2 regions of the Allobosea sp. 05T433 genome follow, and region 1 is predicted to be linked to the other one. Evidence: predicted binding sites of a transcription regulator. Region 1 holds the regulator's gene; the other holds the start of a gene.
The links. The regulator LexA, encoded in region 1, represses DNA repair genes until DNA is damaged. The targets are predictions, from matches to a motif close to TGTTCNNNNTGTGTTCNG.
Positions count from the first base shown of each region.

Region 1 (4,513 bases):
GCGGTACGCGCGCCGCCGATATGCAGGAATCCGGTTGGAGACGGCGCGAAGCGCGTAACGACCGCATCACTCATGAAAGGCAGGCTCCGGCAGGACGGGAAATGAGGCCGACAGAGCGGCAGAGGAACAAGACGTCGAAGGGACATGACAACCGACGCCGCCCCTGTAACATGCTGATGGGGCCGACGTTAAGCGCAAGATCGCATCTGGTTGGCTGACCGAGGGACGGCCTATGCGCGAGGCGCCGCCAGACCCGAGCCGGCTGCGCGGCGCGCGTGTTCGCGCCGTACCATTCCGCATTCCCGAGATATGGTTTCAGGACGCTGCCATTCGGTTGTTTCTCGCCGAATGGCGCGCGCGCTTCCTGGGCGCCATCGCGATCGAGGCCGGACGAAGAAGGCTGTTTCTCTGGCTGCCGGTGCTGATGGGAGCCGGCATTCTGCTCTATTTCGCGGCTGATCGCGAGCCATCCTTCTGGGTCCCGCTCTCCGGCTTTGGCGTCTCCGCTGCGATGGCAGCGCTGTCGCGCGCCCGACGCCCGGTCATGCTCGCTTGCGTCGGCCTTGCTGCCATCTTCGCCGGCTTTGGTGCCGCGGCCTGGCGCACGGCGACGATCGCAGCACCGATGCTCGATCGAATGCGCGTGGGACAACTCACCGGCTTTGTCGAATCGGTCGAGGCGCGCGACGCCGGCGCGCGCCTCGTGATCCTGGTGACCGGCATTGCCGGGGTGGAGCCTGAACGCCTGCCACGGCGGGTTCGGGTCAACGTCAAAGGTGGTTCGGTTTCGCCGGGCGATCACATCGCTGCCGTCGCGCGCCTCCTGCCGCCGCCCGGTCCAGTGCGACCAGGTGGCTACGACTTCGGGCGCGACGCCTTCTTCCGAGGGCTTGGTGCAGTCGGGACCATCCCCGGAAAGATCACGCTCGCCCCACCACCCTTGCAGCCACCGCTCGAGCTTCAGATACGCGCGACGGTCGACCGGGCGCGCAATGCCCTGACGGAGCGCATCGCCGGGATCGGGGGAGGGCAGGCTGGCGCGATGGCGGCGTCGCTGGTTACTGGCAAGCGCGGCCTCATCACGGAGGCGACCAATATCGACCTCCGCGCGGCCGGAATCTATCATATCATCTCGATCTCGGGCCTTCACATGGTGCTGGCCTCCGCCACGATCTTCGGCCTGGTCCGTGGCCTGCTGGCGCTATCGCAAACGCTGGCATTGCGCTGGCCCATAAAGAAACTCGCCGCCCTGGCCGCGATGCTCGGCGCCACGGCTTATTGCATCTTCTCGGGAGCCGAGGTCGCGACGGTGCGCTCGCTGATCATGACATTGGTCATGCTCGGTGCGATTCTCGTCGATCGCCCGGCGCTCAGCATGCGCAATCTGGCTCTCGCTGCGATGATCGTTCTGCTGCGCGAGCCTGACGCGCTGCTTGGTCCAAGCTTCCAGATGTCCTTTGGCGCTGTCGCGGCGCTGATCGCCTTTGCCGAGCGCTGGGAGGATCGCGGCCACTCCGAGGCGCCGGCGAACCTGCCTTGGCCGCTACGGCCGATCTGGATCGCGGTGGTCGGGCTCACGGTCACGACCGTGCTGGCGACGGTCGCAACCGCACCGTTCGGTGCCTATCACTTCCAGACCTTCAACCCCTTCGGTCTGCTCGGCAATGCGCTCGCCTTGCCCTTCGTTTCCCTGATCGTCATGCCTGCCGCTGTCTTCGGCGTGCTCGCCTATCCCTTCGGCCTGGATTGGCCGGCTTGGGCGCTCATGGGAGTCGCTTCGGACTATGTGCTGCAATCCGCGCGCTGGGTTGCGGGATTCGACCACTCCGCGGTGATCATTCCTGCATTCGGGGCCGCGGCGCTCGCATGCTTTGCCGCTGCGCTTCTCTGGATCACGCTCTGGACGACACCGCTGCGCTTCCTGGCCGTCGCCCCCCTGATCGCGGGACTGCTCGTGGCAGCGAAGCCCGACAGGCCCGACATCCTGATCGAACGCGATGGTTCCGGCATCCTGGTCCGCGGGGGCGATGGTCGCATGATCCTGGCGGGGCAACCGAGCCGCTTCGTGCTGCAGCAATGGCTGAACGCAGATGGCGATAATCGCCGGACTGACGACAACAGCCTGCGGGAAGGCGCGGCCTGCGACACGTTGGGTTGTGTCGTCCGCAGCAAGGATGGACGAAGCGTTGCCTTTGCACGTGATCGCCTGGCCATCGTCGAGGACTGTCGGCGCGCCGATCTGGTCATCACGCCGATTCCGTGGAACGCTCCGTGCGCAGCACGACTGATCGACCGCAGGGCATTGTCGCGCGATGGCGCGACCGCCCTTGTCGGCAACAAGGGCGGCTGGCGCGCCCATCTATCAGAGCAGGATGGTGTCGATCGTCCCTGGAGCCGCAAGCGGGAGCGGCCTGCAAGCACGCCGGCTTTGCCGCTGGCGGCTGTCGAAGAACACGAGCCGCTTCAGTAGCGCCGCATCAGGTTGACCAGGCGGCCCTGAATCTTGACGCGGTCCGGTCCCAGCACCCTTGTCTCATAGGCGGGATTGGCAGCCTCGAGCGCGATCGAGGAGCCGCGCTTGCGCAGTCGCTTCAGCGTTGCTTCCTCGTCATCGATCAGAGCCACGACGATATCCCCGGTATTGGCCGTGTCCTGACGCTTGATCACCACCGTATCGCCGTCGAGAATGCCGGCTTCCACCATCGAGTCGCCGCGAACCTCGAGGGCAAAATGTTCACCGGGGCCAAGCATGTCGGCAGGCAGTGCCACGGTATGGCTGCGGCTCTGGATGGCGGAAATCGGTGTACCGGCGGCAATCCGCCCCATGACCGGAATCGCAACCGTGGAGCGCACATCTTCGTCCGGGGGCGGTGCGATCGGCCGGACCTTGCCAAGCCCCCCTTGGACGACGGAGGGGCTGAACCGTCCGCGCGTCGCCTGAGGGCCGCCGGCCCCTTCGGGCAGCTTTATGATCTCCAGCGCTCGGGCTCGATTGGGAAGGCGGCGAATGAACCCGCGCTCCTCCAGCGCCATGATCAGGCGATGGATACCGGACTTGGAGCGCAGATCGAGCGCGTCCTTCATCTCGTCGAAGGAGGGGGGCACCCCTGTCTCGCGCAGGCGTTCCTGGATGAAACGAAGCAGTTCGAACTGTTTGCGTGTCAGCATGGTTCCCGCCGGCGCTCTTTGTATGGAATCGAAACAAAGCACGAACACCATACAGGTTCGCGTTGTGTTCCGCAAGCGCGCTCAGCGTAGGCGGATGATCCGGCAGTTGTCGCCTTTGTTTGCCGGCGCAGCAAACGATTCGCGAATGAGTAGCGCGTCGGCGCGGGCAAGAGTGGCCAGCATCGACGAATCCTGCTTGGCGAAGGGCGTTGCCAGCCATCCTTCCGGAGTGAGCGTCAGTTCCGACCTCATATAGTCTCGCCGCTCATCATTTGCCGGCAAATTTCTTCCGACGATTGCAGGCTCACTCAGATCGCGCTCCGGTTCCGGTACGCCCAGGAGGGTCCTGAGCAGGGGCACGACGAAGAGATGTCCGCAAACGATGGACGAGACGGGGTTTCCGGGCAGGCCGAGCGCGACCATGCGGCCGAGGCGGCCCATCATCATCGGCTTGCCCGGCCGCATGGCGATCTTCCAGAAGCCGAGCGCCATGCCTTGACCGATCAACGCTGCCTGGACGAGATCGTGCTCACCTACCGAGGCTCCTCCGAGGGTGATCAGCACATCGGCATCGGCCTTCCGTGCCTGGCCAATCTTGTCGGCGAGATCGGCATGATCATCGCGGGCAATCCCGAGATCGAGCGCCGTGCCGCCGGCCTGCTCGACCAGCGCGGCGAGCGCAAAACTGTTGGACGCGACGATCTGGTCGGGTCCAACCGGCTCGCCGGGCTGGACCAGTTCGTCGCCAGTCGCGAGGATCGCGACCAGTGGCTTGCGACGCACAGTGAGCATGGGGTGGCCCATGGCTGCCGCGAGGCCGAGGCTCGCACTGTCGAGCCGGCTGCCGGCGAGAAGCAACACCTCGCCCTCGGAGAAGTCCAATCCTGCCTGACGAACGAACTTGCCGCGCTCGGCGCCCTCGCGCACGCGGATCGTCGCAGTGCCGACGCCGTCCGCATTCTCCTGAATCAAGATCGTATCGGCGCCCTCCGGAATCGGAGCACCGGTGAAGATGCGAACAGCCTCATTGGAGCGGACCATCCCTGAGAAGGAACGACCGGCAGCCGATTCGCCGATGACACGCAATTCATTTGCCGGCGCAATATCGTCTGCGCGAACGGCGTATCCGTCCATTGCGGAGTTGGCAAAGGGGGGCTGGGTCCGAAGCGCCTGCAGGTCGGCGGCGAGCACGCGCCCTACGCATTGTGCGAGTGGCAGGGTTTCTGATGGTGTCGGTGCCGGAACGCTGTCGATTAGCGCCTTCAGGGCGACGGGGACGGGCGTGAGGCTCATCGCGCAGTTTCCGGGAGATCGAAGGTGCCGGATTTTCCACCTGACTTGTGGA
Region 1 covers NZ_JBFTKS010000011.1:128,226-132,738, forward strand. Annotated here, with positions in the region: gene gltX (glutamate--tRNA ligase) at 1-74, opposite strand, end outside; gene AC1DGP_RS17200 (ComEC/Rec2 family competence protein) at 233-2,470, shown strand; gene lexA (transcriptional repressor LexA) at 2,464-3,168, opposite strand; gene AC1DGP_RS17210 (molybdopterin molybdotransferase MoeA) at 3,250-4,461, opposite strand; gene moaC (cyclic pyranopterin monophosphate synthase MoaC) at 4,458-4,513, opposite strand, start outside.

Region 2 (4,513 bases), on a different contig from region 1:
GGTGAAGCAACGGCTCCTTGGCGCCGAGCAGCTGGGCATGGCGCATGCCGCGACGCATGATGCGGCGCAGGACATAGCCGCGGCCTTCATTCGAGGGCAGAACACCGTCGGCGATCAGGAAGGCAGAGCAGCGCAGGTGGTCGGCGATGACACGATGGCTCGCCTTCATCGGTCCGTCGGACGAGACCGATGTCATGTCCGCGATGGCGCGGATCAGGGTCGCGAAGAGGTCGATCTCGTAATTGTCATGCGTGCCTTGAAGCACGGCGGCGACACGTTCCAGCCCCATGCCGGTGTCGATCGAGGGCCGCGGCAGATTGGTGCGGATGCCGCCGGCGGCCTCCTCATACTGCATGAACACGAGGTTCCAGATCTCGATGAAGCGGTCGCCGTCCTCATCGGGCGAGCCTGGAGGGCCGCCGGGGATTTGGTCGCCATGGTCGTAGAAGATCTCGGAGCAGGGGCCGCAGGGGCCGGTGTCGCCCATGCGCCAGAAATTGTCCGAGGTCGGAATCCGGATGATCTTCGAATCCGAAAGTCCGGCGATCTTCTTCCAGAGCGCGTGCGCCTCGTCATCCTCGGAATAGACCGTGACGGTCAGCTTTTCCTTGGGCAGGCCGAACTCGCGCGTGACCAGCGTCCAAGCGTGGGTGATCGCCTGCTCCTTGAAGTAGTCGCCGAAGGAGAAGTTCCCCAGCATCTCGAAGAAGGTGTGGTGGCGCGCGGTGTAGCCGACATTGTCGAGGTCATTGTGCTTGCCGCCGGCGCGCACGCATTTCTGCGCCGACGTGGCGCGCTGGTAGGAGCGCTTTTCCTGTCCGGTGAAGACGTTCTTGAACTGCACCATGCCTGAATTGGCGAACATCAGCGTCGGGTCGTTGCGTGGCACGAGCGGGCTCGATGGCACCACCTCATGGCCGTTCGCCTTGAAATAATCGAGGAAGGTGGACCTGATTTCGTTGACGCCGCTCATCGCAATTCGAACTCTGCTTCAGGATGGGTGGCCGGGCGGGCCTGCTGGTTGGGATCGGTTCTAGTCAGCGGCTTTGCACCTGTCCAGAATTCCCGTGACAAGGCCTTGGCGCATAAAAGAAACGGGCGGCCCCGAAGGGCCGCCCGCCAAAAATACCCTGCCGCTGGCGCGGAGATAAGGCTCAGGCGTCGCCCTCGTCGAGATCATCGTCGGTCGGTGTCGCCTCATCGAGGATGCGATCGGCAACGAGGCCTGAATTCTGCCGGATCGTGGCCTCGATGCGCGCCGCAACGTCCGGATTGGCCTTGAGGAAGGATTTGGCGTTCTCGCGGCCCTGGCCGAGGCGCTGGCTGTCGAAGGAGAACCAGGCTCCGGCCTTCTCGACCATCCCGGCCTTGACGCCGAGGTCGATCAGTTCGCCAACCTTCGAGATGCCCTCGCCGAACATGATGTCGAACTCGACCTGCTTGAAGGGCGGCGCCACCTTGTTCTTGACGACCTTGACGCGGACCTGGTTGCCGGTGGCCTCGTCGCGCTCTTTCAGCGTCGAGACGCGGCGAATGTCGAGGCGCACGGAGGCGTAGAATTTCAGGGCGTTGCCGCCGGTCGTGGTCTCGGGCGAGCCATACATCACGCCGATCTTCATGCGGATCTGGTTGATGAAGATGACCATGCAGTTCGAGCGCGAGATCGACGCGGTGAGCTTGCGCAAGGCCTGGCTCATCAGGCGCGCCTGGAGGCCGGGCTGGACATCGCCCATCTCGCCTTCGATCTCGGCGCGGGGCGTGAGGGCCGCAACGGAGTCGACCACCAGCACGTCGATGGCGCCGGAGCGAACCAGGGTGTCGGTGATCTCGAGCGCCTGCTCGCCGGTATCGGGCTGCGAGATCAGGAGGTCGTCGAGATTGACGCCGAGCTTGCGGGCATAGACCGGATCGAGTGCGTGCTCGGCATCGACGAAGGCGCAAACGCCGCCCTTCTTCTGGGCTTCGGCAATGGTGTGGAGCGCAAGCGTGGTCTTGCCGGAGGATTCTGGTCCGTAGATTTCGATGACGCGGCCCCTGGGGAGGCCGCCGACGCCGAGCGCGATATCGAGCCCGAGCGAGCCGGTCGAGATGGTCTCGATCTCGATCGCCTGCTGGTTCTTGCCCAGGCGCATGATCGAGCCCTTGCCGAAAGCCCGTTCGATCTGCGAGAGCGCCGCATCGAGCGCCTTAGCCTTGTCCATCGAAGAGCCTTCCACGAGCCGGAGATTTGCCTGATTCACAACGTGCGCTCCTTATGGCAGGGGCGCGATCACTTCTCAATGTGCGCCGTGAGCAAATATGGTCACGGTTTGTTCCTGTCTTCAAGTTCTTTTTTTGTTCTCATTCATCGCCTCCCTGCAGAGCTGTTCAAGCCCGGCTGTCGCCCTTCGCTTGCATGGCCCGGATCTGCATCGCGTTGCCGAGCCGCTCCAGCTCCAGGGTGTAGCAGTAGAGCGCGAAGATGACGGCGATGAGGAGCGCCCCGCGCCAGCTCAGATCGAGATAGCCAAGATCGAGCTCCGGGACGTGCCGGAGATAATAGAGCGAGAACAGAGCGCCGCCGAAGATGAAGCCGATCCGGGCTGCGAAGGAGACGAAGTGGCCGATCACCAGGCCGCCATAGGTGGCGGGGATGGTCACATGACGCAGGCGCCACCAGTAGCAGGCCTGGCCGATCAGGACCGCGAGCGCGGTCTGCAACGCGCTGCCGCGAGTGGCAGTCATGATCGTTCCGATATTGTCGATCAGCAGGAGGAAAATGCCCCGCACATTGGCGAGCACGACGATCGCACACAGGGTCTGGGCGAGAAGCAGGATCAGGTATCTGCGTGAGTTCCCGTCCGACATCGCGCTGCCCGCATCGTTCGTGGACGCCGCGCCTCGCTACCTGCGCGGCCTCGCGCCTCAGCTCATCGCGGCCTTCACTGTCTCGACCAGCTGCTTCATCGTGAAAGGCTTGGGCAGGAAGTGGAACTGCTCGCCTTCCGGCAGGTTCTTGCGGAAGGCCTCCTCCGCGTAGCCGGAGACGAAGACGACCTTGGTGGCCGGGTTGCGCTGACGTAGCTCGCCAAGCAGGGTCGGGCCGTCCATCTCGGGCATGACCACGTCGGAGACGACGAGGTCGATCTTGCCGTCATGCTTGAGGAAGATATCGAGCGCCTCCACGCCCGAGGCCGCTTCGTGCACGGTATAGCCGCGCGAGATCAGCATGCGGGCATTGAGCGCACGCACCGCGTCCTCGTCTTCGACCAGCAGGATGACGCCGGCGCCGGTATGATCGGCTGCGACCTTCTTGGGCGCTTCCTTGGCAGCGTTGTCGGCGGCGATCTCCTCTTCCGTCGGCACGTGACGAGGCAGGAAGATGCGGAAGGTCGTGCCCTTGCCGAGGGTCGAATCGACGAAGACGAAGCCACCGGTCTGCTTGACGATGCCATAGACCATGGAAAGGCCGAGCCCCGTGCCCTTGCCGACCTCCTTGGTGGTGAAGAAGGGCTCGAAGATCTTGTCGAGATGTTCGGCCGGGATGCCGGTGCCGCTGTCTTCGACTTCGAGCATGACATAGTCCGCGGTGGGCAGGGCCTGATGGCCGAACCCGGCGCATTCTTCCGCTGCGACGTTGCGCGTGCGGACCTGCAGCTTGCCGCCGTCCTGCATGGCATCGCGCGCATTGACCGCGAGATTGACGATGACCTGTTCGAGCTGACCGAGATCGGCCTTGACCGACCAGAGGTCGCGGCCCTGGCGAATGTCGAGCGAGACCTTGTCGGCGACGACGCGCTTCAGCATCAACGAGAGATCGGAGAGCACGTCGCCGAGCTCGAGCACCTGCGGGCGCAGCGTCTGGCGGCGCGAGAAGGCGAGCAGCTGCCGGACCAGCGAGGCCGCCCGGTAGGCGTTCTGCTTGATCTGCATGATGTCCGGGAAGGACGGGTCGGTCGGCTTGTGGCTGGCGAGCAGGAACTCGGACGCGTTGATGATGACCTGCAGCACGTTGTTGAAATCGTGCGCGATGCCGCCGGCGAGCTGGCCGACAGCCTGCATCTTCTGGGCCTGGTCGATATTGTCCTTGAGCTTGCGCTCGGAGGTGGTCTCCAGCGCATAGACGATGGCGCGCTCACCATCGCTGTCCTCGGTCGCTGCGACCGGAGAGAGATAGAGTTTGGCCGAACGTCCGTCCTCGCCCGAGAGATTGGCATCGAGCGGGGCGATGTCGCTGCTGCCGGCCATGGTCGCTGCGAGCGCCTCGTCGAGGCTGCCGGGCGCGACGAGATCCTGGATTGTCGCGGGCTGGCGGCCCTGCTGCGTCAGCCGGGTGAAGGCGGCGTTGGAGCGCAGGATCGCGCCGTTGCGGTCGACAGTCGCGATCGCCATCGGTGTCGAGTGGAAGAAGCGGGCAAAGCGCACTTCGGCATCGCTGCGCCCGTCGGACCCGGCTTCGCCGGTCGTCCGGTTGAGCACGAGCGTGCGTGAGGGGCCAGCGCGGCTGTCGCTGCCGAAGGCAACCTGATGATGC
Region 2 covers NZ_JBFTKS010000010.1:156,170-160,682, reverse strand. Annotated here, with positions in the region: gene alaS (alanine--tRNA ligase) at 1-973, opposite strand, end outside; gene recA (recombinase RecA) at 1,155-2,201, opposite strand; gene AC1DGP_RS16190 (hypothetical protein) at 2,368-2,847, opposite strand; gene cckA (cell cycle histidine kinase CckA) at 2,905-4,513, opposite strand, start outside.
Region 2: recA (recombinase RecA) is a predicted target of LexA. The motif match lies at 2,325-2,342, and genes of this name have one in related genera.